One region of the Ectothiorhodospira sp. BSL-9 genome, then DNA from elsewhere that is predicted to be linked to it. Evidence: riboswitches for the same ligand, from Rfam matches in the RefSeq annotation. Region 1 holds a riboswitch; each other region holds the start of a gene.
The links. Region 1 has a riboswitch for cobalamin ahead of ECTOBSL9_RS17765 (TonB-dependent siderophore receptor). Riboswitches for the same ligand answer to the same signal wherever they lie in the genome.
Positions count from the first base shown of each region.

Region 2: it holds a riboswitch for cobalamin, as region 1 does, so the genes downstream of both, cobW (cobalamin biosynthesis protein CobW) here and ECTOBSL9_RS17765 (TonB-dependent siderophore receptor) in region 1, are expected to answer to the same signal.
Region 3: it holds a riboswitch for cobalamin, as region 1 does, so the genes downstream of both, ECTOBSL9_RS11835 (TonB-dependent receptor domain-containing protein) here and ECTOBSL9_RS17765 (TonB-dependent siderophore receptor) in region 1, are expected to answer to the same signal.
Region 4: it holds a riboswitch for cobalamin, as region 1 does, so the genes downstream of both, ECTOBSL9_RS00195 (TonB-dependent receptor domain-containing protein) here and ECTOBSL9_RS17765 (TonB-dependent siderophore receptor) in region 1, are expected to answer to the same signal.

Region 1 covers NZ_CP011994.1:3,177,336-3,184,958, reverse strand. Annotated here, with positions in the region: gene ECTOBSL9_RS14615 (ribonucleoside triphosphate reductase) at 1-6, opposite strand, end outside; gene metE (5-methyltetrahydropteroyltriglutamate--homocysteine S-methyltransferase) at 151-2,472, opposite strand; gene ECTOBSL9_RS14605 (LysR family transcriptional regulator) at 2,583-3,512, shown strand; cobalamin riboswitch at 3,551-3,806, shown strand; gene ECTOBSL9_RS17765 (TonB-dependent siderophore receptor) at 3,956-4,948, shown strand; gene ECTOBSL9_RS14595 (metal-dependent hydrolase) at 5,013-5,669, opposite strand; gene ECTOBSL9_RS14590 (DUF2459 domain-containing protein) at 6,276-6,905, shown strand; gene ECTOBSL9_RS14585 (hypothetical protein) at 7,032-7,328, shown strand; gene ECTOBSL9_RS14580 (hypothetical protein) at 7,352-7,623, shown strand, end outside.
Region 2 covers NZ_CP011994.1:2,538,598-2,546,220, reverse strand. Annotated here, with positions in the region: gene cobN (cobaltochelatase subunit CobN) at 1-2,229, opposite strand, end outside; gene cobW (cobalamin biosynthesis protein CobW) at 2,229-3,311, opposite strand; cobalamin riboswitch at 3,431-3,673, opposite strand; gene ECTOBSL9_RS11795 (cryptochrome/photolyase family protein) at 3,730-5,256, opposite strand; gene ECTOBSL9_RS16645 (DUF2256 domain-containing protein) at 5,253-5,417, opposite strand; gene ECTOBSL9_RS11790 (fused MFS/spermidine synthase) at 5,615-7,623, shown strand, end outside.
Region 3 covers NZ_CP011994.1:2,552,227-2,559,849, reverse strand. Annotated here, with positions in the region: gene ECTOBSL9_RS11855 (TonB-dependent siderophore receptor) at 57-2,210, shown strand; gene ECTOBSL9_RS11850 (hypothetical protein) at 2,305-2,790, shown strand; gene ECTOBSL9_RS11845 (hypothetical protein) at 2,891-4,102, shown strand; gene ECTOBSL9_RS11840 (MazF family transcriptional regulator) at 4,220-4,480, shown strand; cobalamin riboswitch at 4,799-5,051, shown strand; gene ECTOBSL9_RS11835 (TonB-dependent receptor domain-containing protein) at 5,198-7,225, shown strand; gene ECTOBSL9_RS11830 (ABC transporter substrate-binding protein) at 7,275-7,623, shown strand, end outside.
Region 4 covers NZ_CP011994.1:35,972-43,594, forward strand. Annotated here, with positions in the region: partial or broken gene ECTOBSL9_RS00190 (cobyrinate a,c-diamide synthase) at 42-1,330, opposite strand; gene ECTOBSL9_RS00195 (TonB-dependent receptor domain-containing protein) at 1,444-3,273, opposite strand; cobalamin riboswitch at 3,436-3,690, opposite strand; gene ECTOBSL9_RS00200 (cobalamin-binding protein) at 3,914-4,864, shown strand; gene ECTOBSL9_RS00205 (iron ABC transporter permease) at 4,861-5,829, shown strand; gene ECTOBSL9_RS00210 (ABC transporter ATP-binding protein) at 5,835-6,632, shown strand; gene ECTOBSL9_RS00215 (efflux RND transporter periplasmic adaptor subunit) at 6,746-7,623, shown strand, end outside.

The sequences.
Region 1 (7,623 bases):
TTCCATGGGGAATGATCCTGTGAGGGTCTATATATGGTGTTGCGCACTCTATCAGACACAATATTTTGTGCAATGGCCTTCTTGCTGCTGAGGCCTTCTGACTAACGCAGCCCCTGCCGATCACCGGCAGGGGCGGGTTGCCGTAAGTCGTCAGGAGGCCTCAGCGGATGTTAGAGCCTCACGCGAGACCTGGTTACGCAACACCTTGGCGGCCTCCACCATGCGAGCCAGGGCTGGCTTCACCTCGTCCCAGTCGCGGGTCTTGAGCCCGCAGTCTGGATTGACCCAGAGGCGTTCCGCGGGGATAAGAGCCATGGCTTTTTGCATCAGTTCGATCATGTCCCTGGTCTCCGGCACCCTGGGAGAGTGAATGTCGTAGACACCGGGTCCGATCTCGTTGGGGTAGGTGGATTGCTCAAAGGCATCCAGCAGCGCCATGTCCGAACGGGACGTTTCAATGGTAATCACATCCGCGTCCAATCCGGCGATGGCGTCCATGATGTCGTTGAACTCGGAGTAGCACATATGGGTGTGGATCTGTACATCGTCGCCTACGCCACCGGTGGCCAGGCGGAAGACTCGGATGGCCCATGTCAGGTAGGCGTCCCAGTCCCCGCGGCGCAGTGGAAGACCCTCACGAAAGGCGGGCTCGTCCACCTGGATCGCCGGGATCCCGGCTGCGGCAAGGTCATTGATCTCGTCACGCAGGGCCAGTGCGATCTGCAGGGCGGTCTCTGACCGGGGCTGGTCATCCCTTACAAAGGCCCATTGGAGCATGGTCACCGGGCCGGTGAGCATGCCCTTGACCGGTCGGTTAGTGAGTGACTGAGCCTGGCGACTCCACTCCACGGTCATCGGGCGGGGGCGATGGACATCTCCATAGATCACGGGCGGCTTGACGCAGCGGGAGCCATAGCTTTGCACCCAGCCGTGGCGGGTAAAGGCGTATCCGGCCAGCTGCTCACCAAAGTACTCCACCATGTCATTGCGCTCTGGCTCGCCGTGAACCAGCAGGTCCAGGCCCACCTGTTCCTGATAGCGGATCACCCGCTCGATTTCAGCCTGCATGGCCTGCTCGTAGTCCGCTGACGTGCATTTTCCACTACGGAAGGCCTTGCGAATACGGCGGATATCATGGGTTTGTGGGAAGGAGCCAATGGTTGTTGTGGGTAATGGAGGCAGATTCAGGCGCGCTCGTTGCGCGGCGGCACGAAGCGGGTATGCAGATTGACGGCGGGTCTGATCTTCGGTGACTCGCCGGGCGCGATCCCGCACCTCTGAGTGATGAACCCGAGTGGAGCGCCAGCGCGCCTCCAGGGCAGCACGACGCCTGGCGAGCGGGCCGACCACTGCCTCCCTGCCTTCCACCAGCCCCAAACGCAGCCATTGAATCTCCTGCAGCTTCTGTTTTGCGAAGGCCAGCCAGCCTTGGATCTCGCCATCCAGCTCGCTTTCTAGGTCCAGATCCAGCGGCACATGCAGCAGCGAACAGGAGGAGGACACCCAAAGTCGTTGTCCGAGTTCTTCGGACACAGGTGCCAGGCGTCCCAGGCTGGTTTCCAGGTTATTGGCCCATACGTTACGACCGTCCACGATGCCGACCGACAGCACCTTGTCCAGCGGTAATCCGGCGACAACCGGATCGAGTTCTCCTGCCCCCCGAACCGCATCCACGTGCAGTCCCGCTACAGGCAGTTGCAGTACCCAGGGGAGGTGCTGACCCAGCGAACCGAAATAGCTGGCCAGGAGAATGCGTGGGCCTCCGCCCTTGAGCGCTTGGTAAGCCGTTTCGAAGGCCCTCTGCCAGGCACAAGTAAGATCAAGGGCCAGGATGGGTTCATCCACCTGCACCCAGGTGACGCCCTGGGTGGCGATGTGTTCGAGTAATTCCTGATAGATCGGAATCAGCTTGTTGAGAAGGTCCAGCCGATCCCCCTGGCCCTTGACTCGTGAAAGGTAGAGGAAACTTAAGGGTCCGAGGATTACCGGTTTGGGCTCAAGGCCCAACGCCTGCGCTTCGCGAATCTCCTCGACCAGCGTATGGGGTTGGCAGAAGAACGATTGGTCCGACGTCAGTTCCGGTACCAGATAGTGATAATTGGTATCGAACCATTTGGTCATTTCCAGGGCAGGGACATCCGGCAGAGTGGGATCACTGGATCGCCCACGGGCCATATAGAAGCCTTGATCGAGGCGATGCTGTGTGGCGGCGTTCTGAAATCTTGAGGGCAGTACCCCAAGGGTCTGCGCCATGTCGAGCACATGGTCATAGAAGCTGAAGTCGCCCACCGTTACCCGGTCCATCCCCGCCTGGGCCTGCCATTGCCAGTGACGTTGCCGCAACGCCCGCCCCGTATCGAGCAGTTCTTCGCGAGGAATGTCCCCACGCCAGTAGGACTCCAGGGCGTGTTTCAACTCGCGGCGGGCACCGATGCGGGGAAATCCCAGGACATGGGTTTGAACGGATGACATGACGGGCTCCTTGGATTGAATCGATGCCAAAGAGTTTGGGGCGACCATCTGGATGAATCAAACGAGTTAAATTTGGCATCATCATGAATTATGTTCATGTGGAGATCATCATGCTGGATATTCGTCACCTGCGCGCGCTCAAGGAAGTGCAGCGCACCGGCAGCATCACCGTGGCTGCGCAGACCTTATGCGTGACCCAGTCCGCCCTGTCTCATCAGTTCCGCCAACTGGAGGAGCATCTCGGGATGACGTTGTTCGTGCGCAAGTCCCGACCCGTGCGGCTGACAGCCGCCGGGCAGCGCTTGATGAGGGCGGCGGAGCAGATCCTGCCCGAACTGGCGGCGGTGGAGCGGGATCTGGCGCGCATGCGGCAGGGGCATGGTGGCCGGCTATTCCTGGCCCTGGAATGCCATAGCTGCTTTCAGTGGTTGATGCCTACCCTGGCGGCCTTTCGGGAACACTGGCCGGAAGTGGAACTGGATCTGACCCTGAGCCACGGTTTCGCCCCCATTCAGGCTCTTCGGGAAGGTGAGATTGATGCGGTGGTGAGTGCTGATCCTGTGGAGGATCCGGCTATCGAGTATCTGGCGCTGTTCGAGTACGAAAATCGATTGATCGTCCCCTGCGGACATCCTTTGGCGGACGCGCCGTTCATCAAACCTGAGGATTTGTCCGGGGAGACTTTGATCACCTATCCGGTGGAGCCGGAGCGACTGGACATTTGCCATCGTTTTCTATGGCCTGCTGGCCTGGATCTGCCCAGGCGCACAACGGAACTGACCGCCATGCTTGTGCAACTGGTGGCCAGTCGGCGGGGTGTGGCCAGCCTGCCCGATTGGGCCCTGAGGGAGTTCACGGGACATTCCCAGGCCCCGAGACTCTCCAGCGGGTCAGGTGTGATCGATCGACCGCTGGGACCAAAAGGTCTCTGGAGTGTCTTGCGGGTGGGCTTGCGTCGTGCAGACCTGGAACTGAGCTATCTGCGGGACTTCATCGGCATTGCGAGAGATCAACTGCATCAGTTGCGCGAGTCCAGTTGATTGATTTTTGGCAAATAGGTCTCCTTTCCATTCGTGCCATCCTTCGCCTCGCTACAGGTGCCTGCTGGGATCGTCTCCCCCGGTGGGTTAAACGGGAAGACCGGTTCAATCGTCCGACGATGATCAAGCCGGCGCTGCCCCCGCAACGGTAGGTGGGTTGTTGCAGACCCGATGAGCCACTGCGAAGTTCTCGTCCTTCAAGGGCGGGCTTCGTGGGAAGGCGGACTGCGACCTTGAGGCATCGATGCCTCAGACCCACAAGCCCGGATACCGGCCTATGGCGTACCCGAGTACCGCGGGGCGCGGCAAGCCGGTGTGGGTGCTAAGTGCGCGCCGCCGTTGTGTGGTTGTGTCCTGCCTGATACTCCCCCCTTGCTGACTCCCCGCGGCCCATGGACCTTCCCTGCGCGCACGGGGTCGTGCGCGCCAAGGAGTCAGCTTTAATGAGTGATCGAGCCCTGATGATGGCGCTGATGAGTAGCGCCACGACCTTGTCCTTGCTTGCTGTCGGCTCCACCGCATCTGCCGAGGATTCCGCATATACCCTTCCCAAGATGACCGTGACGGCTGCCACCCGCACTGAGCGTAGGGTCGAACGCACGCCGGCCAGTACGCAAGTCATCATCGACGGTCGCCGTGTTGCCGGCACGTCTGGTCGTGGCGGGGAGTTGAACCGCCTGCCGGTCAGTCACATTGAGCGGATCGAGATCGTCAAAGGACCGGCCAGCGTGGTGTACGGTGCCGATGCCCTTGCCGGTGTGATCAATATCATTACCCGACGCCCCGAGTCCGGGTTTGAGGGCGGCATGGAGGCCCAGGTCGGAGTACCCACCCATGCTGAGGGTGGTCAGCGTCGCCACGGTACGTTGTATCTGGGGGGCGGTACGCGGGATACCCGAGTGCGCCTGTTTGCCGACGTCATGGAACGGTATGCCTACCATAAGCGGGCCACAGGAAACGTGGACACCCGGCCGCCCGTTGATGTGGCAGCCTACAACTTTGATCAGGACCATCGGGAACAGGCAGACGTCTATAACCTTCGGGCTGGGGTCAACCACTGGTTGACGGACAATCTGCAGGTTGAGATTGAAGGGGGATGGATGCAGGAGGAGCGGCAGACACGGTTCCTGCACGATACGCCTCCCGTCTCTACCGGACTCGAGGAAAGTGGTGAAACCGTCAAGGCCGGCAGTTTCCCCGCCCGCCGCAGCGAAGACAGTGGCCGCCGGGATCTGGCAGCGACCGCCGATTGGCTGGTCACCGATGCCCTGGAAATTCGCTATCAGATCTACGAGAGCCGGTTCAAGCTGAATCGCTCCAACGAGTTTCTGGATCCGGTCGGCTTTGGATTTGCGCCCGCAGCCGATAGTGAATTCGGACTACGGGAGGTCACGTTTCTGAACTGGATACATTCCGGGGTGAAATTCTGGGGTTAAATGGTGGCGCTCTGATCTTTGTATGTGCTGGCAAGTGGGTGTTTGCCCCAATGGAGCAGGAGCCTCAAAGCGCAACCAGCCATTGCAGCAATTCCTCGGGATAGGGCAGCAGCCAGATCAGTACCCCCAGGAGGATGCAAGCGGCAATGGAGCCCAGTGGGAAATCCGGCTGCAGGACCTTGAGGGCTGAGCCGAAGGAGCGCCGGATGCGGGCATTGTTGATGTCGACACTGTACAGCTCGTCCAGTACCAGGTGGATCAGGAACCCCAGGAAGATGGCGACGCCCTGAAGCCAGATCACCAGTACGTCCGCCGTCAGGCACTGCAGCCCCACGTAAACCCACCCCAGGCTCCAGCACAGGCCGACCACGAGGCTGTGGCACAGTCCGCGGTGTCGGCTGAGACGCTGGAAAAGCATGGCCAGGGGATAACGCACCACAAACCAGGCCAGCAGGGCCAGGGCGAAGATCTCGCATCCAATGGGCTCGATCTGGGGAAGCCAGTCCACCCGGTGGTTGTAGGAAGCGGGCAGTATTGCGACCACTGCGGTGGCAGCCACCAGCGAGAGCGCCCCGAACAGGGCTCGCTGGGGCCGCCCGCCATCCACGTCGATGTCGGGCAGAAGGGTGCCGGCCACCAGGAAGAGCATCAATCCCAGGGATTCCCAGCCATCCAGCCGCCCTGTGGCCAGGGTGGCGCCGGCCAGCCCCGTCGCGAACATCCCGGCGACACTTACATGCGTTGCGAAATTGGCCATTTAGTGTTTGTTGTTATTAAAAATCGCATTCATTCAGAATGTTATCATCAAAGCTGGATGAATGGACAGAGGTTGGGTTGCCCATCGCGCCTCACGTGGTAGCCTGACTCCCTTATGGATGAGACATACTCAAGGACAATGTTGCCCCCTTCTCCCCTGAGGGGGAGAAGGGCTGGGGATGAGGGGGTGCGGGCGGCACTGTGTCCAGGGTTTTTTGCACCACTCAGACGCTCCTAACACAGTGGTTATGCACACGGCAGCACGCGCCTATCGTATCCCCGCAGGGGTTGTCAAGATTTCCGGCCTGTTATTTCCTCTAATTCTAACTCTTTGAAAATAATTGATTTAAATCTAGTGGCCAATTTTCGTACAACTTGAACACAAGGACCACAGCACGGGCATTCACGACGGTTTCGTACAGTCTGTCCACAATGTTATCCACAGGTTCTGTGGATAGTGGGGGTTTGGAGGCTTCTCTGGCGCAGACCCGTTGCGTTGCCACGGGGGTGGGGCTGGTGCAGGCTGGTTGCCATGTTTCATGACGGGGGTAGGGAGCCGATGTGGGCAGGCATGAACCGTGAGCCGTGGAACGCCGGGCAGCGAGGTTGGGCACTCGCGGGACGGGTGATGAGTCTGTGCCTGATGTTGGCCCTGCTCACCGGCTGCGGCGCCACCATCGTCAAGCCGGATTCACCGCCCGAGGACCCGGTCACGGTGCTGCTCCTGGACCATGGGCGTCACTCCAGTCTGGTCCTGCCGGGGCCCGACGACTCCACCATGACCCGATATTCCTACGGCGACTGGTCCTACTATGCCGAGGCCGAGATGGGCTGGAAGAGCGGATTCAGGGCACTGATGTGGCCTACCCAGGCCACTCTGGGGCGTCGTGTGCTTGAAGGCCCGCCGGATGAGACAACGGTGCGCTCCCGAGTGCGCGTGGGCATTGCCGAGGTCATCCCCCTGGAGGTGGCTTCCGGCGAGGCACGCTCCCTGCAACAAGCACTGGACGCAGTGTACGAAGAGCAACTGTCCACCCGCCTCTACAACGCCCGATTCGACCTGGAATTCGTGGAGCACCCCCGGGATTACAGCCTGAACTCCAATTCCAATGGGATGGTGGCCGACTGGTTGCGGGATCTGGGCCTGGAGGTGAGGGGGCAACCGGTCTGGTCGCGCTGGCGCGTTGAACCGGCGCCTTGATGGCTCCGGTTGTCCCTTGGTCGACAACTGGTCGACTTGTCATCTGCTGGGTCCTGCACAAATCTGGGTACGTGGTTCGGGTAGAACCCGAGCGTGTTCCATACCAAGACCTTACAGGTGATTCTCATGTCTCGATATCTTCTGAGCCTGATCTTTTTCGGCGCTGGCTTTCTGATGGCCTCACCGGCTCATGCCCTGGATTCCAATCGTTGTTACTGGGGCAAACTCCCCAATGGCGATTACCACGTGGCCTGCGACACGGCGGCCCTCACCGGGCGCGGTATCCTCCAGAACCGCAATGCCAGCGAAATCAACGGCCCCCGCTCCTATGACGAGATCGTGAGCCGCTTCTGCAGCCAGTCCCAATCTCCCTCTCCAGGCAACTGGCGCACCAACTTGCCCCGTCGGGGCAGCTGTAACTGATACCTGATCAAGCAGGGGTCGACATGAGCGGAGCGAGCGGTTTTCGTCGTCCAGGTGGCGGCCGGTTTGCGCGTCGCGTCCTGTGGCTGGGGGTTGCCCTGGCTGTCTCAGGCGTGCCGGTGTCGGTTCAGGGTGACGACACGGTTCCCATGGACCCATGGGCCGGCTTGCCCGCGGAATTGCGTGACCCTGAAAGGCTCACCCTGCGTGCCCTGCTGGCCTTCGAGATCATTCCCCGTTCATCCGTGGCGGCCTTGGGGGTCCTGCGGGAAGGGGGGGTGGATCTGCTGGGGCT
Region 2 (7,623 bases), 640 kb from region 1:
ACGGGCCAGGGCCCGGATCAGGCTGTCGTTGCCGTCACGCCCGTGGCCCATGGGGTAGCGAGCCAGGGCCAGCAGGGTGTCGCGCTCCTGGCGGCCCTCGGGAGATTCTCCGAAGATGTGCAGACCATCGCGGATCTGGCTCTCCTTGAGCTCACACAGGTAGGCATCGGTGCGGTTGAGCAGGCACTGCTCTTCCTCTTCGCTGGCCGGTGCATCCAGGCCCAGGTCCCGATGCAGATCCTGGGCGACGATGGTGTCCAGAATGCCTTTCCTGAGCACCGCGGCGCGACGGCGATCCAGCATCAGCGCCTCGTAGTATTCGTCCACCTGGCGCTCCAGATCGCGGGTCGGCCCGTAGTTCTCGGCCCGCGTGAGCGGCGGCATCAGGTGATCGATGATCACGGCCTGGGCGCGGCGCTTGGCCTGGGTGCCCTCCCCCGGGTCGTTGACGATGAAGGGGTAGAGATGGGGCATGGCGCCAAAAATCAGATCCGGCCAGCAGTGTTCGCTCAAGGCCACGCTCTTGCCCGGCAGCCACTCCAGATTACCGTGCTTGCCCACATGGATGATGGCATCACAGCCAAACTGCAGCCGCAGCCAGGCGTAGAAGGCCAGGTAGTAATGTGGGGGGACCAGGTCTGGATCGTGATAGTTGGCCATCATGTCCAGGTGATAACCGCGGGCCGGCTGAATACCCACGAACACCCGGCCACAGCGGATGCCGGCAATCATGAATCGCTGCTGTCGCACCATGGGGTCCTGTTCCGGCCTGCCCCAGCGTGCCAGCACCGCCTCGCGGCTGGACTCGGGCAACCCATCGAAATAACGCTGGTAGTCGGCCATGGACAGGCTTTGCCAGGCGGGACGCTGGGCCAGCTGCTGCGGATCGTTGGTCACGCCTTCGCACAGGCGGCTCATCAGGGCATCGCCGTCATCGGGGATACCCTCCACGCCATAGCCCTCGCCCTGCAGGCGCCGCAGGATACCGATCACCGACGCGGGGGTGTCCAGCCCCACGCCATTACCCAGGCGGCCCTCACGGGTGGGGTAGTTGGCCAGGATCAGGGCCAGGCGCTTGTCCCCATTGGCGGTGCTGCGCAGCCGGCACCAGCGCTCGGCCAGGGTGGCCACAAACTCGATCCGCTCGGCATGGGGCTGATAGTGCACCACATCGGTCTGGGTGTGCGGGCAGCGTCGTTCCAGCCCCTTGAAGCTCACCGCCCGGGAAATCACATGGCCATCCATCTCCGGCAGGGCCACCTGCATGGCGATGTCCCGGGGTTGCAACCCATGCACATCCTGCCGCCAGTTGTCTTCGTTGCCTCCAGAGAGGATCACCTGCAGCACGGGCCGGTCGTCCGCCAGGGCCTGTTCGCCGTCCGCGCCCTGGGCCCGGGAGAAGGCGGTGGCATTCATGATCAGCGCCACGCCCTGCTCCCGGCACAGGCGACGCACCATCTCCAGGCAGGGCGGGTCCTTCAGGGAGACCAGGGCCATGGGCAGGGGGTTGAGGCCCCGGCTCAGCAGGGCCTGACACAGGGCATCGAACACGGCAGTGTTGCCCGCCTGCAGGTGCGAGCGATAAAACAGGATGGCCACCACCGGCGCCCCCGCATGCCAGCGCGCCTGCCAGGCCGATACCGTGCCCACATCCTGTTCAGGGTGATAGACGCCAATAGGGGGCAGCGGTCGGGGCGGCGGCGGCTCCAGCGGCAGGTCAAAGAAGGTGGCGCCCAGAAAGTCGTAAAAGGCACGAATGTTGGCAGGCCCGCCCTCGCGCAGATAGCGCCAGAGTGTGCGGCAGACGCCTGGCTCCACCGTGCTCTTCATGAGCAGATTGCCATCCTCGGTGTTATCCCCGGAAAACATCACCAGCGGGATGCCCTTGCGTCGGCACAGGGCCCACACCTGCTCCGTGCCATAGGGCCAGTAGGATTCGCCGCCCAGGTGATCAATGATGATCAGGCGAGCCTTTTGCAGCACTTCGTCCAGGTACAGGTCCACCGAAGCGGGTTGCCCCAGATGCAGCAGGTTGGCCAGGCGGACCGAAGGATAGGCGCCCCCTGCTCCTTTGTCGGGCTCGCGGGCCTGCGGGCATTGGGCCGCCAGCAGGGCCAGGGTGGTGTCCGCGGCACTGAGGATGACAATATCGGCAGGCGTCTGATCCAGACGCGTGATCACCGACTCGTCATCGACGAACCCGCCGGGTTGTGCCGCCAGCAGATGCATCAGGCAGTCGCTGTCAGGGCGGCCGGTTGCAGGGCCTGCTCCAGGGCATCGGCCGAGAGATCCTGACCGATCAGCACCAGGCGGGTACTGCGGTCCTCCTGAGCCCCCCAGGGGCGGTCGAAATAGCTGTCAAATCGACTCCCCACCCCGTGCACCACAAGGCGCATGCGCTTCTCCGGCAAGGCCGCGAAACCCTTCACGCGGAAGATGCGATGATCCCGCACCAGTTGCTGCAATTGTTCCATTAGCCTGTCTCGATCCACCTGCGGCAGCCTCACCACCACAGAGTCGAACGGGTCGTGGTCATGATCGTGGTGATGATCCCCGTCCCCATGGGCGTGGTCGTGATGCCCGGCACGCAGGTGGATATGCGCTTCCGATGCACTGCCCAGGCCCATCATCAGCGCCGGATCCACCCGGCCATGGTCGCTGGAGACGATCTTTACCTGGGGTGGGATCTCACTGCGAACCAGTTCCACCACCCGTTCCACCGCCGCTACGTCCACCCGATCGGTCTTGCTCAGCACGACGATATCGGCCGCCGACAACTGATCTTCAAAGAGCTCATGAAGGGTGGAGGCATGATCCAGATTCGGGTCCGAGCGGCGTTGCCGATCCACTGCCTCGGGGTTGGCGGCGAACTGTCCCTGGGCGGTGGCGGGCACGTCCACCACGGTAACCACGGCATCCACGGTGCAACCGGTCTTGATCTCCGGCCAGTTGAAGGCCTGCACCAGGGGTTTGGGCAGCGCCAGCCCGGAGGTCTCGATGAGGATGTGATCGATCTCGTCCCGCCGTTCCATCAGGGCCTTCATCACCGGATAGAAGGCCTCCTGCACGGTACAGCACAGGCACCCGTTGGCCAGTTCATAAAGGGTACCGGCGTCCTCTCCCGACTCATCACAGCCGATGCCGCAACCCTTGAGGATCTCGCCATCCATGCCCAGCTCACCAAACTCGTTGACGATCACGGCAATGCGCCGCCCCTGGGCATTCTCCAGGAGATGGCGTAACAGGGTGGTCTTGCCACTGCCCAGAAAGCCGGTGACGATGGTGGCAGGGATTCTTGATCTGGATGTCATGAAAATGCTCGCTCGCGCGCCGCCCGCGCATCGATGGGATGGATGCGCCACAAGGGCGGTACGTGCCACGGAGGAGAGGTCAGGCGCGGTGCGGCTCCACCCGGCACGCCGCACCCCGCGGCACCTGGTCTTCAACAGGCCGGTCTCCGGGCTTGTGGTGGGCCTTCAACATGGGGGGCTGCCTTCCCATGAGATCCGCCCTGGGGACGGGGTCTCACAGTGGCCTGGGTTCTCCACGTTCACCACTTACCGTTGCGGGGGCAGCGCCGGAGTGATCGCCTGAGCGATGTCACCGGCTTCCCGTTTCAACCCGATGGATGGGCCGTCGAGGCCCGCGGGTCACCTGCGGAAGTTTTAAGATAACCGCACAAATGTAGCAGGCATCCGCCGTGGGCTCAAATTGAGGGGGAACACGTGATCACAGATCATCCAGTCGTTCGAGTAGATGGCGGGCGTGTTTCAGGGTGGCCTTGCGCTCGGCTTCATCCATGCGTTGCCAGGCGCGATAAGGCATGGTCATGCGCGGGTTGCCGGCAAAATCCGCCTCATGGCGGAGCATGAAATCCCAGTAGAGCGAATTGAACGGGCAGGCATCGGCGCCGTGGCGGCGGGTGGCGGCATACCGGCACCCCTTGCAGTAGTCGGACTGGCGCTTGATATAGCTGGCCGAAGCGGCGTAGGGCTTGCTCGCCACCAGCCCACCGTCGGCATACTGGCTCATGCCACGGGTATTGGGCATCTCCACCCATTCGAAGGCATCGATGTAGATCCCCAGGTACCAGGCGTCCACCGTGTCCGGGTCACATCCTGCCAGCAGGGCAAAATTGCCGGTGATCATCAGGCGCTGGATGTGGTGCGCATACGCCAGTTGCAGTGACTGGCCGATGGCATGGCGCAGGCAGGCCATCTGGGTCTCGCCGGTCCAGTACCAGCGGGGCAAGGGCCGGTGGGCATCCAGGGCGTTGGTCTGCGCGTAGTGTGGCATGCGCCCCCAGTACACGCCGCGGACGTATTCGCGCCAACCCAGTATCTGGCGCACGAATCCCTCGCAGGCAGCGATGTCCACCTCACCCGCCTCGAAGGCCTGAATCGCCGCATCAATCACCTCCCGCGGATGCAGCATCTTGATATTCAGCGCAAAGGACAGCCCCGAATGGAACAGCAGTGGCTCCTGAGTGCTCATCGCGTCCTGAAAGCGGCCAAAATGCGGCAGGACCTGGTTGACGAACACCGCCAGTCCCTCGCGGGCTTGCGCCCGGGACAGCGGCCAGGGCAGCGCATGCGCGTTGGGCTCCCCGAAGGTGCGTACCCCGGCAGCGGCGATCTCTTCCCATAGCGCTGAGACATCCGTGGGCACCCACGGCCAGGCCGGAGCCGGCGGCTCTCCAGGCCAGCGGGCCCGGTTATCCGCATCGTAGTTCCAGCGCCCGCCCACCGGCTTGTGGTTGTCGTCGAGCAGCAGGCCATGGCGACGACGCATGTCGCGATAGAAATACTCCAGGCGCGGAACCCGCTCGCTGAAAGCCTGAGCCAGGTCATCCCGGTCCCGCAGAAAATGTGCCGAATCCACCACAGTGGCTGGCAGGTCGAGCCGGGCTGAGGCCTCATCAAGCAGCCGTTCCACGCGCCATTCATCCGCCTCCATGCGCTCGAACCGGGTCGCCTTGTAACGCGCGGCCAACTGCACAAGATTGGCGGCAAAATCCTGCTGGTTGTCAGGGTCGCCGATACGCAGGTAGTGAACACGGTGACCGGCAGCCCGCAGCGCCTCGGCAAAGCCCCGCATCGCCGCAAAGATGGCCAGCACCTTTTGGGCGTGGTGGACCACGTAATCGGTCTCGCTGCGAATTTCCATCATCACCACAACACAACCGGGATCTGGCTGGCGAAACCAGGGGTGTGAGGCGTTCAGTTGATCACCCAGCACCAGGCGCAACGTGGTCATGTGGGCCCCCTCCCGGCCCCCACCGAGCCCCGTTGGCGACGACAGCGCTCGGAACAATAGCGCACCTCATGCCAGACGCGGGCCCACTTGCGCCGCCAGGCGAACGGACGGCCGCAGACTGCGCAGGTTTTTGTAGGCAGGTTGGGTTTGGCGTGGCTCATCCGATGCCCCGGCTCCGATCCGTAAGAAAATGACCTGGCAAGGCCTCCGGCAGGCGTTCCGAAGCACTCAATGGTGATCTCGAGTGTATCCGAGTGCCTGATGTGAACCAATCACACCCCGTGTTCGGCTTCACCTGAACGGCATTATCTAATAACATAAAGGATTGATTATCATTCACTTCACCGGGATACTCCCCATGGTGTCAACACCGCTTCGCTGGGCCATCGCTGCCCTGTTTTTTCTTTCGGGCTTTGCCGCGCTGGTCTATCAGGTGCTGTGGGTTCGGGAACTGGGTTTGCTGTTTGGCAGCACCGCACAGGCGGCGGCGCTGGCCATCGCGGTGTTCTTTGCCGGACTGGCAGCCGGCGGGTGGTTCTGGGGGCGTATGGCCCCCCGGGTCAGGTCCGCCCTGGCCACTTTCGGGGTACTGGAGGTGGCCGTCGCCCTCACCGCCCTGGGCCATTTCTTCCTTACTGACCTGTATCACAGCCTGTACCCGGCACTGTACGCCCTGGCCGGAGATCACCCCGTGGCCGATCAGGCCCTCAAGGCAGGCCTGGCCACTTTGATCCTCTTCCCGCCGGCCTTTTTGATGGGGGGTACCCTGCCCATGATGGGGCAGTTCATGGTGCGCGTGGTGGGCCGCCTCTCCACCACCGGAACGGCGCTGTATGCCCTGAACACCTTCGGCTCCGCCATGGGGGCGCTGGCCGCCGGTTTCGTCCTGCCCATGCTGCTGGGTTTCCACGGTGCCTATCTGCTGGCCATTGGCATTGATCTCTCGGTGGGAATCATTGCCATCGTTCTGGCACGCCGCATCCTCTCCCGCGAAAGCCGCACCGAGCTGCCCTCCATGCCCTCCCCCGCAGAAACCGCAGCCACGGCGGCGGTTTCCCGCTGGCCATCACTGCCGCCGCGCCTGGTGGGCGTGATTGCCTTCGCCTCGGGCCTGGCCACCCTGGGCGTGGAGGTACTCTGGACCCGGTTGTTCGCCCAGGTGTTGCAGAACTCCGTCTATACCTACGCCATCGTCCTGGTGTCTTTCCTGGTGGCGCTGACCCTGGGCTCGCTGATGGCCAATGCCCTGGCACGCCTGAAACGCATGCCACCCCATGGGGTACTCACCGTGCTGTTGCTCCTGTCCGCTGGTGTGATCGGGGCTTCACCCTGGGCCTTTCACGCCGCCACCGACGGGCTCAACTACGTGGGAGCCGGTGCTGGCTGGCGGGACTATCTGACGGCCGTCTCGGCCACCGCGATGGCAGTCATGGTGCTCCCCGGGATCCTCCTGGGGGCCGTGCTGCCGTACCTGTTGCGGGTGGTGGAGGCATCGCGTCCTGAACCGGGCCGGATCATCGGACAACTGGTGGCGGCCAACACCTCGGGGGCCATCATCGGCTCGCTGGCGGCCGGCTTTGTGCTCCTGCCCTGGATCGGCGTGACCGGCAGCCTGCTGGTCTTTGCCGCCGTCTATCCCGCTCTCGCCGTCTGGCTGATCTGGAGGGGCTCCGCACCCATCGTCTGGCGCCTGGCCGGGGCCACCCCGCTGACGGCCATTTGCCTGGGCCTGCTGGCCTGGGATCCGCAGGGGCTTGGCGTGTCCCGCCTGGACCAGGCCGCTGGGGAGTCTCTTCTGGATGTGCGGGAGGGCAGCCATGCCACAGCCACGGTGGTGCAAAGGGATGAACATCGCGCATTGCGCGTGAACAACTACTACACCCTGGGCGGCACCACATCGCTGGAGTCGGAACGCAACCGCACCCTGATCCCCATGATGACCCACCCGGATCCGCGCAACATCTTCTACCTGGGCATGGGCACAGGCATCACCGCCGGCACCAGCCTGATGTTTCCGGTGGATCGGGTGGATGTGTGCGAACTCCTGCCGGAGGTGGTGGAGCTGGCAAGGATCCATTTTTCTCCGTGGAACAACGGGCTTTTCCAGGACGAGCGGGTCACCGTGCGTGCCCAGGATGGCCACCATTGCCTGCGTCATACCGACCGCCGCTACGATGTCATCATCAGCGACCTGTTCACGCCCTGGAAGGCGGGCACGGGCAATCTCTACACCCGGGAGCATTACGAGGTGGCCCGAGAGCGCCTGGCCGATGGTGGGTTATTTGTCCAATGGCTACCGCTTTATCAGCTCACCGAACGGGAACTGGGCAGCATAGGGCGCACCATGCAGGAGGTGTTTCCCCAGGT
Region 3 (7,623 bases), 630 kb from region 1:
TTTTCACCGATCGCTCTCCGCCCATGGGCAGGGGCGAAATGGAGAGTCTGGACCGCATGCCTCACCTGAACACGCTCAACCGCTCCTGCCCGCTTCCCATTGCCCGCCAGAAAAGCCCACTGACTGCCGCGGTGGTGGCCGGTACCATTCCCAAGATAGCCCTGCTGTTGCTGCCAGCCCTGGCCCACGCCCAGGTCGACCAGGCAACAACCGAGGCGTCCGCGGCACAACTCGAGACACTCACCGTCACGGCGGGCACCCGCACCGAACGCGCCCTGGAGCGCAGTCCTGCATCGGTGGAAGTGATCACCGCCGCGGACATCCAGAACAGCGGCTCCGTGCTGCTCTCGGACATACTGCGCAATCACTCCGGGCTGTACGTGAGTGCCGATGGCACCCTGGCCTCCATCCGGGGTGCCAGCCGGGATGACACGGTGTTCCTGATCAATGGGCGCCGCGTCTCGGGCGAGCCGAGTCGGCGCTATGAACTCAACCGACTCACCGCAGGGCAGATCGAGCGCATCGAGATCCTCAAGGGGCCAGGCAGTGTGCTGTACGGCTCCGACGCCCTGGGGGGCGTGATCAACATCATTACCCGCCAACCGCGAAGCGGGTTCGAGGCGGATGTGGACGTGCAGGCGGGGATGCGCGATGGCGGGGGCGCGGAGCGGTTATCCGCCAGCGCCAACCTGCTCGGGGGCAATGAGCGCACCCAGGTCAGCGTGCTGGCCAACGCCAGCACCCGCAATGCTTACGAGAGGGGCACTTCCGCCCAGGTGGGCGTCACCGGGCAACGAACGCCGCCCTCCGGGCACGGTGGACCCAACTCTCCCGTGCGTAACATCCAGGATGTTTACCGCTTCGATGAACAGCGGCTGGACGAGGCAGACGTGTACAACCTGGGAGTGACGCTGCGCCACCAGATCACCCACACCCTGCAGGGTGAACTGGAGCTGGGCTGGATGGAGGAGAGCCGTTCCCGGGACTATGTGAACGAGGGTCGCACCGACACGAACTACTCCAGCAATCAGGGCCAGACCATTCCTGCCTTCAACATCCCCACCCGCTGGACCGACGATAACCGTCGCACGGATGTCTCCGGCACCCTGGACTGGCAGCCCGATGAACGCTTCGGACTGCGTTACAACCTCTATCAGAGCCGCTATGAAAAGGAACGCTCAGTGACCGCGATCCCCTGGCGTGACCTGGGCTTTGACAACCGCGGCCAGACGGATGCAGGTGGCAGGGATACCATCCTGACCGAGACCATCAATGACCTGCTGGCCACCTGGAGCCCGTCGGCAGAACACACTCTGGCAGCAGGTGCACAATACCGGGATGGTGATGACCGCTGGCACGGCGGCGCCTTCGTCCAGCATGAGTGGAAGGCCAGCGAACGACTGGATCTGGTATACGGCGCCCGCTACGACGAAGCCAGTGTGGGCGAGGACAGCACCACCATGAAGGCTGGCGGCGTCTATGCCCTGACCGAAGCCACCCGCTTGCGCTTCAACTACGCCCAGGGCTTCAAGGTGCCCGAGAATCGCGACTACGACTCCAACCATATCAACCCGAGCGGCATGCCCATGCTCGGCGCCCATGTGTCGGACCCCAGCGTGGGCAAGACCCCCCATGACCTGAAGCCGGAACGGAGCGACACCTGGGAACTGGGCCTGCTGGGACGGGTCGGCGGCGGCCGCTACGAGCTTACCGCTTTTCATACCGACATCCGTGACCGCGTGGAGCGGGTTCGTGAACAGCCTCAGGACACCGAGTACATCACCTTCCGCAATGTGGGCGAGGCCCGTATCCGGGGGCTGGAAGCCCTGTTGTCCCTGCCCCTGACCCACACGGTGCATGCCGATCTCACCGGCACCTGGGTGGACGCGGAGAACCGCAACACCGGACGCACCCTTTCCACCAGTCCGGATGTCACGGCCGTGGCCGGACTCACCTGGGCGCCTGATGATGTGCAGTTCTGGCAGTTGCGCGTCCGTCATGTGGGTCAGCGCTATCTGGATGCCGACAATACCGAGCGGGACAGCCGCTACACCGTGGCTGACCTGACCGCCAGCTTCCAGCCCCGGACCTGGGACAACCTGGAACTTTACGGCGGTATCGACAACCTGTTTGACGCCAACAACAACAGCAGCCTGCTGGCCGACCCCGGCCGGTTTTACCGCGTGGGACTGCGCTACTCCCTACGATGAAACCCCTCTTCCCTGAACACCCTGGCAGATCCATTCAATGACAAGAGCACACTCATCCCGACCCCGGTTTTCGGGCCTTTTTCTCCTGTTGATCATGGCTTTACTTGCGACCAGCCCGGCGCAGGCGGATTCCGGAGCATCGCGGACCGCCCTGCATCTGTGCGATGACGACCGCGAGCATCTTCTCGGTCACATGCGGCAGTTCATGGAGATATCCAACGGCATCCTTGCCTCTGCACTGGAGGGTGATCATGAACGCATCGCCACCCTGGCCGAGGATTTCCGCCCCACCTCGGCCATGCTGGAACGCATGAAGTTGCTGGCGCAAGCCTATGAGGAAGAGGGTCGCCCCCATCGGACAAACCAGCGGGAGCTGAGGCGGTTCGAGCGCATGGCGGCCAATCTGTCCCCGGATTTCGTGGAGATGTACCGGGCCATGCGCCTGGGATTCGATGACATTGCCGAGCAATCCCGGCAGGGTGCCCCCAGTCAGGAGATCATGCATCGCCTGGTGAACGTGCAGAACGTGTGCATCGCCTGCCATCGACAGTTTGAGCTCGTACCCATGGAGTGTCGCTAAGCCATCCACAGCCGTACCCGGACAAGAGTCCGGGTTTGCCAGTAATATATTAGCAATTTATAATATACGGATATTACCCCATACACCCAAGGAACCCTCCATGCTCAAACGCGACCTCAATGAGTCGTACCATCCCCTCTTCTTCCTGGCAGCCCTGGGGGCAGGCGGTCTGGCCGTTTCGTTCTTCATGTACCCCATGTTTCTGGTGGAACGCCCCCAACCCTCCATGGCCACCTTCAATCACTTGTGGCCCATCCTCACCGGCCCGGTCACGCCCGCATCGGTCGGGCTGGCGCTGGTTCTGGTGGCCGTGGTGCTCTTCGCTGCCCTGCACTTCAGGCTGCTGATCTGGAACATCCGCGAATACCGCCAATTCCGCCGCACGCCGGCATTCGCCCAGCTGCGCAGCGGCAACAACGAGATCTCCCTGATGGCCATCCCCCTTACCCTGGCCATGTCCATCAACATGATGTTCGTGCTGGGCGCCCTGTTCGTGCCCAATCTCTGGTCGGTGGTGGAATACCTGTTCCCGCTGGCGCTGCTGGCCTTCCTGGCGGTGGGCGTGTATGCCCTGAAGATCCTGACCACCTACTTTGCCCGCACCCTCACCGAGGGCAACGTGGATTTTTCATCCAATAACAGCCTGGCGCCGATGATCGCCATCTTCGCCCTGGCCATGATCGCCGTGGGCCTAGCGGCACCGGCCATGATGAGTCAGACCCAGGCCACGGCCATTATCGCTCTCCTGCTTTCCATGTTCTTTTTCACCGCGGCCATCCTGTTGGCGGTGATCAAACTGGTGCACGGCTTCCAGGCCATGATGGTCAAGGGCATCAATGTGGCAGCCAGCCCCAGTCTGTGGATCATCATCCCCATCCTCACCCTGCTGGGCATCACCTGGATCCGGCTGTCCTATGGCCTGCAACAGGGCTTCGATCAGCCGGTCAACTACAGTTCACTGCTGATCCTGAGCGCCGCCATTCTTTCCGCCCAGATCCTTTTCGGGCTGATCGGCTATGCCGTGATGCAGCGCCTGGGTTATTTCCGCGACTATTCGCGAGGAAACCAGGGCAATGCCGGCACCTTCGCTCTGATCTGCCCTGGCGTGGCGTTCTTCGTCTTCGGCATGTTCTTCATTCACCTGGGGCTCATCAACAGCGGTGTACTGCAGGCAGGCAGCTGGGCACATCTTCTGGTCATGCTCCCGTTCATCGCCGTACAGCTGAAAACCGTTGAAGTCATGTGGCGCATCAAGCGCAACATCCTTGATGCGCCCGGCGATTTGAAAGCGGCGCGGACTACTCAGGGTTAGAATGGGCGCGACCCCATGATCAAGCAGCTCTGCCAGCGTCTTGAGCGGCGTTGACGACTACATCCAGCTGCAATTAAGTATCTACTTAAGTAGATACACCCAGCCCTGGAGATTCCCATGCAAAGTGAGATCAAACGCTGGGGAAACAGCGCCGCTGTGCGGCTTTCCAGCAAGATTCTGGCGCAGGCCAGGCTGGATGTCTCCAGCCCGGTCACCATTCACGTTAAAGCCGGCAAGATCGTGATAGAGGCTGCCGAAAAACCTGCCCGCAAGGTCAATCTTCCCTTTTCAGAGGCGGATCTTCTGAAAGGGCTGGATGCCCATGGCGCGCATGCGGATGAACTGGCTTCCCCCTCGGCGACCGAAATGGGGGACTGATGGCCCAGTACATCCCGGATCGCAACGACATCATCCACAGATCCTGTGGATATCTTTGTGGACAGCGTGTCGGCAAACCTCGAAAAGCCTGGCCTGACGGGCATTACCGTCAGATTGATCAAAAAATCGCCACCCCAGGCTAACTCGCTCATTTATATAGACTTATTAAGAACATTCCCCATGGGCGATTTCCCCTTGACAGAAAACCGTGCAATCGACTAGGCACCGGCCCGCCTGTGCACAAACACACGCTGCACGGGAGCCGGCTGCAGAATTCGCACCCACCGTCAAGTTGAATCGGCCCGAATTAACCTGATAGTCTCCGCGGTTGTTCTGGGTGCCTGCCGACCCTCCCGGTCTGGCAGGTTAAACGGGAAGTCCGGTTCAGCCAGCCCTGCCTGGCGAGTCCGGCACTGCCCCCGCAACGGTAGGTGGTAACGGCAGATTCTCTCATGCCACTGCGCGGCTCACGTCCTTCTCGGGCGGGTCGTGTGGGAAGGCAATCTGCCGGAGGGCGTCATCGCCCTCCAGGCCACAAGTCCGGAGACCGGCCCTGAACAGACCCGAACACTGCGGGGCGCTGCGGTCGGGGCCGGTCACGGATAACCCGCTCCCCTTCCGGTTGGTGAGTCCCTTTCGTTCGGCCCTCCTGCGTTGACACCCCGTGGTCTGTCCACCCGATCACCGCGCACGGGGTGGTGCGCGAAAGGAACCTCAATGCACAAACCGACCCCTCTTGTTCTGGCCATGATATCCGGCACCCTGGTGTCGCCAGCCTTTGCTGGCCAGACCAGCCATCATGCATCGGCCGTTGTCGAACTGGACCCCATCGTTCTCGAGTCCCGAAATCACTCCAATCGCCGAATCACCGACGAGGACATCCAAAGGCACCAGCCACTGGATGTGGCGGACATTTTCCGCTCCGAGGCCTCAGTGGACGTAGGCGGCGGCAGTCGCAACGCGCAGCGACTGTATCTGCGTGGACTGGAAGCCAGCAATCTCAACGTGAACATCGACGGCGCCCGGGAAGGCCGCAATCTCCATCAGCATCGCGGCAGCCTCAGCGGTCTGGACCCGGATCTCATCAAGCAGGTGGAAGTGGACCCACGTCCCTCGGCCGACCAGGGTCCCGGGGCACTGGGGGGGCGAGTGGAATTCACCACCAAGGACGCTCAGGATCTGCTCTTGCCTGGCCAACAGCAGGGCGTTCGTGTGAAAAGCGGTCATGCCAGCGCGGATGATGCGTTGCTCGGCTCTGCATCTCTCATGGCCCGGCTGAACGAGCAATGGGGCGCCCTGGCTCATCTGCGGGCCGTGAATCGTGATGATTACCGCGTGGGCGGGGGAGACACCATGCCCCATTCCGGTGGGCAGGATCGGGACTACCTGTTCCGACTCAGCCGCCTTCCCACCCAGGGACACGAGATCCGACTGGGCGCCCAGCGTCACACGCTCACCGGGGACCACCCCTATGGATCACGGGGGAGCGACTTCGGAGATCCTCGTCAGGACCAGGCCCAGGACGCGGTGGGTCAACGTCTGCGACAGCATCGCTGGACCCTGCAACACACCCATGATGCGCCCCAGCAGTGGCTGGACTGGATCGGTCGTCTCTATTACACCGATCATCAGCTGCAAAGACTCGATGACGGCACCCGCACCCGCACGCGGGAATACGGCGGCGACGCAAGGAACACCTTCCGTTTTGATCACGCGGACATCCAACACCGTCTGACCCTCGGCATGGACTACTACCTGGAAGAAGGTCGTACGGAAGGTCCGAGCATCACCAGCGAGTCCCGTAACCTGGGTGCCTTCATCCAGAATCGCATGCACCAGGGGCGGTGGTCGCTCTCCCTGGGGGCACGCTTCGACGACTTCTCCACCGAGTTCCACCAGCAGACGCTATCGGGCAATGCCATTTCCCCTAACGTCAGCGCACAGGTGGATATCTTCGGCGGCTGGACCGCCTTTGCTGGCTATGGCGAGGCCGTGAGTGGCGCCGGGATCATACCCATCGGCTGGATGGCCTACCTCAATGAGGACACCAACCTCAACGATGGCAAGCCCTTCAAGGCAGAGAAATCCCGACGACGTGAGGCCGGTGTGAGCTATGACGCGCGGGATGCCCTGCTGGAGAGCGACCGGCTGACCCTGGACTTCACGGTGTTCGACACCCGCCTGCGCAACAGCATCGACCGGGATGATCCCTGGGGAAGCCCGTTTGCCAGTGGGCGGTTCGGCCATGAGCCACCTTTCGTGGGCACGATCAGAAACCGCCAGGACACCCTGCGCACCCGTGGCTATGAGATCCGCGCCAGTTGGGGTATCGGCCGACACGATACCCGGCTCTCCTTCTTCAGCGCCGAAACCGTGGATGAGGATGGCAATCCTCAGTCTGTCTCTCGCCGACGGGGCGGTACCGGAGGTGACCGGTTCATCTGGGATCAGCGCTGGGCGGCTCTGGACAACCTCACCCTGGGCTACACGTTCACCTGGGTGGATGACCTCACCCGGGTACCCGACGATGCCCCCCAACGGGACGGTTACAGCCTGCACGACATTCAGGCCCAGTGGCAGCCCGGGATGGACGATCGCCTGAGCCTCTCCCTGGTCGTGCGCAACCTCCTGGACACCCGTTATGCCGAGCAGACCTCACTGGCCGATACGGATGCGGATGGGCGTCTACTGGTGCGGGACGAGCCCGGCCGGGATATCCGGCTCAGTGCCACATGGACATTCTGACGTGCCACATCTCATCAGGCAGCTCATCACTCAACTCTGGAATCATTCCATGACAGCCTCCTCCCCATCCCACCGATCAAACCGGTTCGATGCCCTCGTCGTGATTCTGACGGGGGTCATCGTACTCATGATGCTCGCGGCCTGCGATGCGCCCTCCTCCGGCAACTCCCAGGCCGTGGATACCGGAACAGCCCCACCCATGCAGGAAATCCAGGACATGCTGGGCCGGCAGGTCAGCGTGCCCAAGCAGGTGGAACGGATCGCCACGGTGAACGTGGATGCCTATCGCATGGTGGTTCATCTGCAGGCCGCAGATCGGCTGGTGGGCATTCCCGGCGACATGTTCGGCTCCCGGTTTTCCCGGGAAAAGACCATCGAGGCACTGGCGGTGGCCCATG
Region 4 (7,623 bases), 410 kb from region 1:
CGGCCATCGAGAGCAGGGTGCGGCAAGGAGCCTGAAATGCATCATCCTCTCAACAACCTCCCCACCGCCTGCGGATTGGACGGGAAATAAACATGCACATACGTCGCCGTCACCCCCCCACCCGATATACCGGCTCTGACGTCGCCCGACCATTGGGGCATCGCGACCGCGTCAAAGGCGTCAAGGGCGATTCCATGGCCGAGTGATGGAAGGTGTGCCCTCGCAGCACACCCTCCGGCAAGGTCACCTCCTGGGGCCCCAGGGATGCCAGTCTTCCCTGCATTCGTGCAGTGCCTGTCAGCAGGCCGGCCATGTCCGCGCCCTGCCCCTCCTTGTCCTCCAACCGATCCAGCAAGTAGAGCATGCCACCACATTCCGCCAGCAACGGTCGCCCAGCTTGCACGTGGGCGGCCAGATCCTGCTTCAGCCCCACATTGGCCGCCAGGGCCTCCATGTGCAGCTCCGGGTAACCCCCGGGCAGGTACACCGCATCCGCCTTGGGCAACCTCTCCCCGGCCACGGGGGAGAAGAACTGCAGACTGGCTCCCATCTGCTCCAGCAACTCCAGATTGGCGGGGTAGATGAAGGCAAAGGCCTGATCCCGGGCGATGGCAATGCGTCGTCCCTCCAGAGACCGGGGCGGCGGGGTGGCCGAACCAGGCTCAAAGGCCACCGGCGGCGGCAGGCCATCCGGCTTCCACACCAGCTGCGCTGCCGCGGCTTCCAGTCGCTGATCCAGGTCGGCGATCTCCTCGGCCTGCACCAGGCCCAGATGCCGACTGGGCAGGGCCGCATCGGCGGACTTGGGCAGATAGCCAAAGGCGGTGAGATTCGAGGGAAGTCGCTCCATGAGCATGCCGTAATGCCGCTCCCCGCTGACGCGATTGGCCAGCACGCCGGCAAAGGGCACATCGGCGCGAAAGGTGGACAGACCATGGGCCAGGGCGCCGAAGGTCTGGGCCATGGCAGCCCCATTGATGGCCGGCATCACCGGAATGCCGAACCGGGCGGCGATGTCGGCGCTGGAAGGTCGCCCATCGAACAGGCCCATCACCCCCTCCACCAGGATCAGATCCGACTCGCCCGCCGCCTCATACAGACGTTGCCGGGCATCCTCCTCCCCGGTCATCCACATGTCCAGGGTGTGCACGGGGTGCCCGCTGGCCTGCTGATGGATCATCGGGTCGAGAAAGTCCGGCCCCGCCTTGAACACCCGCACCCGCCGCCCCTGGTTGCGATGGTAGCGCGCCAGCGCCGCCGTCACCGTGGTCTTGCCCTGACCGGAGGCGGTGGCGGTGATGAGCAGGGCTGGGCAATGGTGAGTGGTCATGGTCGGCCTCGTGGATTCACATCGTCACCCTCACCCCAACCCCTTGAGGGGAAACTCCACCAACTCCCTTCTCCCCTCGGGGGAGAAGGGCCGGGGATGAGGGGCGGCGGAGGTCACTGTTGCTGGTAGTTTAACGTGACGAAGAAGGCGCGGCCGGGTTGGTTGTAGTCGCGAACTACTTCGTACTCCCGGTCAAAGACATTATCCACCTTTGCACGCAAGGTCCATTCTTCAGTCATGGCATAAGATGCCCGGAGACCCAGTACCTCATAACCACCTACGCGATTCTGCTCACCTTGCTGATCGTAGCGGCCACCTTCAACCAACAGCGTACCGCCTACAGTAAAGACTGATAATTCACGATCAACATCTAAACGGAGCGTATTACGAGAACGGCGTTGTAACTGGGTGCCGCTGTCCCGATCCTCGGGCTGCAAATGAGTGTAGGCGGCACTCGCCATCCAGCCTCCTTGACGCAAACCACCCTCCAACTCCAAGCCCCGAATCCGGGCTTCTCGGACATTCTCTGGACGCATGGGGTCAAAACCCGTGTTGATAATCAAATTATCGATTTGACTCTCAAACAAGGTCGCGGACAAGAAGCGTGGCCCCGCATCATACCGAAGACCAACTTCGTAGGTTTCTGACTTCTCTGGCTCAAGCTCTGAATTGCCGGAATAACTGAAACCACCTTGATATACCGTAAACGGAAAATACAACTCGTTGAATGTTGGAGCCTTGAAGGCGGTCCCAAAGCTGACCCAAGAGCGCACCTCCTCAGTGAACTGATAACCCCAAGCGATCTGTCCCGTAGTCTCAGAATCGAACGCTTCGTTATCGTCAAGACGCAAACTTCCGGACACAGAATGCCTACCCAGATCCGTTTGCATTTGTATATATCCACCCCAATTATCTCGGCTGCTTCTGTCGAAATCTCCGGTTCCAGTAACCCGATCTTGAAGGAAATCAATCCCCAGGGTCAGCAAGGATGTACCGAGCGCCAGATCATTCTGCCAGCCCAATTGATAGCGCTCAGTATCGAAGCGGGATGAAAAAAGCCCATCTTCATAGTTCTTTCCATCATCTCGGCTATAGCCCACACTAAACTGGGTAAACCAAGCTTCATTTACTTGGCTACGCATCCCCACCTGAGAAACATACTGAGCGAATTCAGACCAGTCTCTAGCAGGAGAGCCCCGATCATAATCTGTTTCGCCTTGGGAATGTAAGAGTCTCGCAAAGACCTCGGTATCATCGGTTAATTGATGTATCACACTCCCTGAAATTGTAAAATTATCATAACCATCTCGATCGCTATTACCGATATCGTCCCGCACATTGATCCCGTCGGTCTGAAAGTAACCAGCGGAAAGATCGTAACGAGTGGTTTCATTTGAGCCACCGACGCCAAATCCCAGTTCCGCGCTACCAAAAGATCCTACACCTAACCGCGCTCGCACCCGTGCCGGACCTTGGCCATCACGCGTGAAGATCTGGATAACACCACCAATCGCATCAGCTCCATACAAACTGGTTCGGGGGCCCCTCACAATCTCAATGCGTTCAATTTCTGAAGGGGAGAGAAATTGCCAAGCAGCCTGTCCAGTGGTTGCCGAACCCAGCCGGACTCCGTCTACAAGCAACAGAGTGTGATCAGATTCAGTGCCACGCATAAACAGACTAGTGTTTTTTCCAAAAGGTCCATTCTGGCTCAATCCGATACCAGCCCTTCCTTTCAGCAGATCGGCAAACTCCTTCGGCTGCAGCCGCTCGATCTCCTCGCGGTCGATCACGGTGACGGAGGCCAGGGTCTGGTCGGTGGTTTGGGCTGTGCGGGTGGGGGTGACCAGGATGGGGTCCAGTTGGGCCACCTGTTCCTGGGCGCTGACAAGGGAAGGGATGGCCAGCAGAACGGCTGCCGGCAGGAAGGATCGGGTTTGCATGTGTGTGTACTCTCCGGTGCGCCGCCCGCGCACCTGTCATGGGCCAGGATGCGGCACGAGGAGAGCAGCGGATCGATCAGGCCCATCGGTGCGTGGCGCACCGGAAAGCCAGATCCACCGGAATGAGACCCGAGAAGACGAGCCGCGCAAAGCCCTCCGCAATGCCGCGTAAACGCATCAGGCCGGTCTCCGGGCTCGCGGACGGGTCATCTTTGACCGGGTCAAGGCACCTTCCCACGCTTGCGCGCAGTGGCTTCACGCCTTGCCGGGGTTGCTGCGGTGACATGCAGAAACCCTCGTCTCGCCTACCGTTGCGGGGGCAGCGCCGGACTGGTCTGCAGAATCTGGCAGACATACCGGCTTCCCGTTTCACCAGACGGATGTCAATCGTCTGGCACCTGAAGCGAGGCGGTATCATACGCAAACGATTGTGGATATTCCAATGTGAGCCGCAGGGATTACTGTCAGGGCAGATGGACATCCATGCGCCTGAGGCGCGCCCATTCGCGGCCAAGGGCCGCTCCCACGGGAAGTGGGTGCTGGCAGGGTTGGATACCGATGGGCCCGGAGGATCATGCAGGTGGCCAGCACCCGCATCGCTGTTATGATGCCCTCCTTTCAAGCGCCCGACCCCAACACCATGAGACACCCTCACCGCATAAGCCATACCCCGCCATTTCACGACAAATGGGCACATATCGCCGCCGTTTGCGTCCTCCTTGTCACCGCCTCAGTAACCACGAACGCTGGCGCAGAGCCCGTGACGGTCACCGACGACAAGGGCCGTGAGGTGCGCCTTGAGGCGCCTGCCAAACGCATCATCAGCCTGGCCCCGCACATCACCGAAAACCTGTTTGCCCTGGGCGCCGGCGACCAGATCGTTGGGGCCGTCAACTACAGCGATTACCCCGAAGCCGCCGAAGACATCCCCCGGGTGGGCAGCTACAAGCAACTGGACCTGGAATCCATCCTCGCCCTGCAACCGGACCTGGTGGTGGCCTGGGAGAGCGGCAACGTGCGGGCACAACTGGAACGCCTGGAAGCCCTGGGCTATCCCCTCTACTTCAGCAACCCGCAAACCTTCGAACAACTGGCCTCCGGCCTGGAACGCCTGGGACACCTCACGGGTCACGCCAGTGGCGGTCAAGAAGCGGGAACCCACGTACGCCACACCCTGGCCGAACTTGAAGAGCGATACGGCGAGCAGCCCCCTGTGAGCGTCTTCTACCAGGTATGGGATCGCCCCCTGATGAGCCTCAACGATGAACACCTCATTTCCCAGGCCATCCGCCTCTGCGGCGGCGAGAACATCTTCGGCCACCTGGATACCCAGGTGCCGCGCCTGGATCGCGAGGTCGTCCTCGCCGCCAATCCCGAAACCATCATCGGCGGCGGCATGGGCGAGGACAACCCACAATGGGTGGAAGACTGGCGCCGCTGGTCCGACATGACCGCCGTGCAGCGGGATAATCTCTTTTTCATCCCCCCGTCCCTGATCCAGCGCCCCACGCCGCGCATCCTGGAAGGCACCCGGATGATCTGCGATTTTCTGGAAACCGCCCGCGAACGTCGCCCGGAGGGCGATGAGTGACGCGCCTGGCGTTCATCCTGGCCATCCTGCTGGGTGGCTCGCTGGCCGCCGTGATGACGGCCGTGGCCGTGGGCAGCGTGCCGCTCACCCCTGCCGAGACCCTGGCGGTACTCACCGGCGGCGGCGAGCCCCTGCATCGCACCCTGATCCTGGAGTTGCGCCTGCCCCGTACCCTGGCCGCCTTTGCCACGGGTGGACTGCTGGCAGTGGCCGGCGCCTTGATGCAGGTGCTGTTGCGCAACCCACTGGCCGACCCCTACGTACTGGGCCTGTCGGGCGGGGCGGCGGTGGGCGCCCTGCTGGCCATGCTGGCGGGCCTGGGCACCGTGGTGGTCTCCGGATCGGCCTTTATCGGCGCCATGATCTCCACCCTGATCGTCTTCGGCCTGGCCCATGGCACCGGTAGCTGGACGCCCACCCGCCTGCTGCTCACCGGCGTGGTGGTGGCAGCCGGCTGGGGAGCCTTCATCAGTTTCATGCTGGCGGTCAGCCCCACGGAGGAACTCCCTGGAATGCTGTACTGGTTAATGGGTGACCTGTCCCACGCCCACAGCATCTGGCCCGCCTGGACCGTGCTGGTACTGGTGGTGCTGGCCGCCATGCCCCTGGGGCGCAGCCTCAACGTGCTGGCCCGAGGGCCCATGCAGGCCGCAGCGCTGGGAGTGGCGGTGCGGCCACTGGAGTGGACCATCTACATTGTTGCCGCCTTGGTGACCGCAACCGCCGTGACGGTGGCGGGCAGCATCGGCTTTGTGGGCCTGGTGGTGCCTCATATGCTGCGTCTGGTGCTGGGCAACGACCAGCGCATCATCCTGCCGGCCTCGGCCCTGGCGGGGGGCATCCTGCTCACCCTGGCGGACACCCTGGCGCGCACGATCATCGCACCACAGCAGTTGCCGGTGGGGGTGATCACGGCAATGCTGGGGGTGCCGGTGTTCCTGTATTTGCTGCATCGAAGCAGGTAACGCCCATGGAATCCGTCCCCCCATCATCCTCCCCTCCCCTGCTGGAACTGGTCGATCTCATCGTCGACATCCCCGGTCGCCCCGACAGCGCGCCTCTCAACCTGGGTGTGCGCGCCGGAGAATGCTGGGGTGTGCTAGGCCCCAACGGGGTGGGCAAGAGCACGCTGCTGCATACCCTGGCCGGACTGCGCCCGGCCCGGCGCGGTAGCCTGCGTCTCGATGGAAAATTCATTCATCAACTGCCTCGGCGCCAGATCGCCCGGCATCTGGGAATGGTCTTTCAGGATCGCCAGGATGGTTTCCCCGCCTCGGTGCTGGAAACCGCCCTGATCGGCCGTCACCCCTATCTACGCGCCTGGGAACTGGAATCGGCAGAAGACTACGCCGCGGCACAGGCGGCCCTGGCCCGGGTTGACCTCACCGGCATGGAGGAACGCCCCATCGCCACGCTGTCCGGCGGCGAGCGACAGCGACTGGCCATTGCCACCGCGCTCACTCAGGACCCCCAGGTGTTTCTGCTGGATGAACCCACCAATCACCTGGACCTGCATCACCAGGTAGAGGTACTGGATATCGTCCGCGGGATGGTGACCCAGGGGCGCGGGGCGATCCTCACCATGCATGACGTCAACCTGGCCGCCCGCTACTGCGATCATCTGCTGCTCATGTACCCCACCGGTGAGGCCTGCTGGGGAACCACCCGGGACATGCTGGTGCCAAAGGCGCTGGAGAAGTTGTACGGCCAGCCCCTGGCTGTCGGTGAAGTGGATGGCATGCCGGTCTTCCTGCCGCTGGGGCGCTAGGGATTTGATGTTTTCATTGGCGTAGTGATCACCTGCATTAGTAGAATGAATCTAACTTCACAGCGGCCACGCCGGATCCGGTCGCACGCCCAACAAGGATTCCCTCACCCGCAATGAATCTACCCCAACCGGTTCGCCGCTTCCTGCCCCTCATCCTCCTTGCCCTGGGTATCCTGGGCTTCATCCTGCTCATGATCACCCGCCCGGAGCAGCCCCCCCGGGAGGTGGCTGAGCGGGCCTGGCGTGTGGACGTGCAGGAAATCGAACTGCAGACCCTCTCGCCACAACTCACCCTGTACGGCCACGTCACCTCGCCAAGGGCCGCCAGCCTCCGGGCTGCCGTGGAGGCCGACGTGGCCCAGGTGCCCGCCGAGGAAGGGCGGCGGGTTGAGGCCGGCGACACCCTGGTGGAACTGGACAGACGCGAACTGAGCCTGCTGGTGGACCAGCGGCAGGCCGACCTGGATGATCTGCAGGCCCAGTTGCGCGCCCTGGAGCGCAGTCATGCACGGGACCAGGAAGCCCTGGAGCGGGAACAGACCCTGCTGACACTGGCCCGACGCTCCGTGGAGCGCGCCGAGGACCTGCAACGACGCAACGTGGGTTCCCCCACCGCTGTGGAGGATGCCCAGCGCACCCTGGAGCAACAGGCCCTGGCCGTGGCCAACCGTCGACTGGCGGTGGAGGACTTCGAAGCCCAGCAGGAGCAAATCAAGGCCCGCGCACGCCGCGCCGAGTCATTGCTGGAACAGGCCAGGCTGGATCTGGAGCGCAGCCGCATCACCGCCCCCTTCGATGCACGCATCTCCCAGGTGCAGGTAGCGCCGGGAGACCGGGTGCGCGTGGGGGATGCCCTCGTTGCACTGTATGACCTGGAGGCCCTGGAGGTGCGCGCCCGCATTCCCGCCACCTACATGCCGCGCGTGCGGGCGGCGCTCGAGGCGCACGACGCGCCCGAAGCCTTGGGTCTGGTGGATGGTCTGGAAGTCTC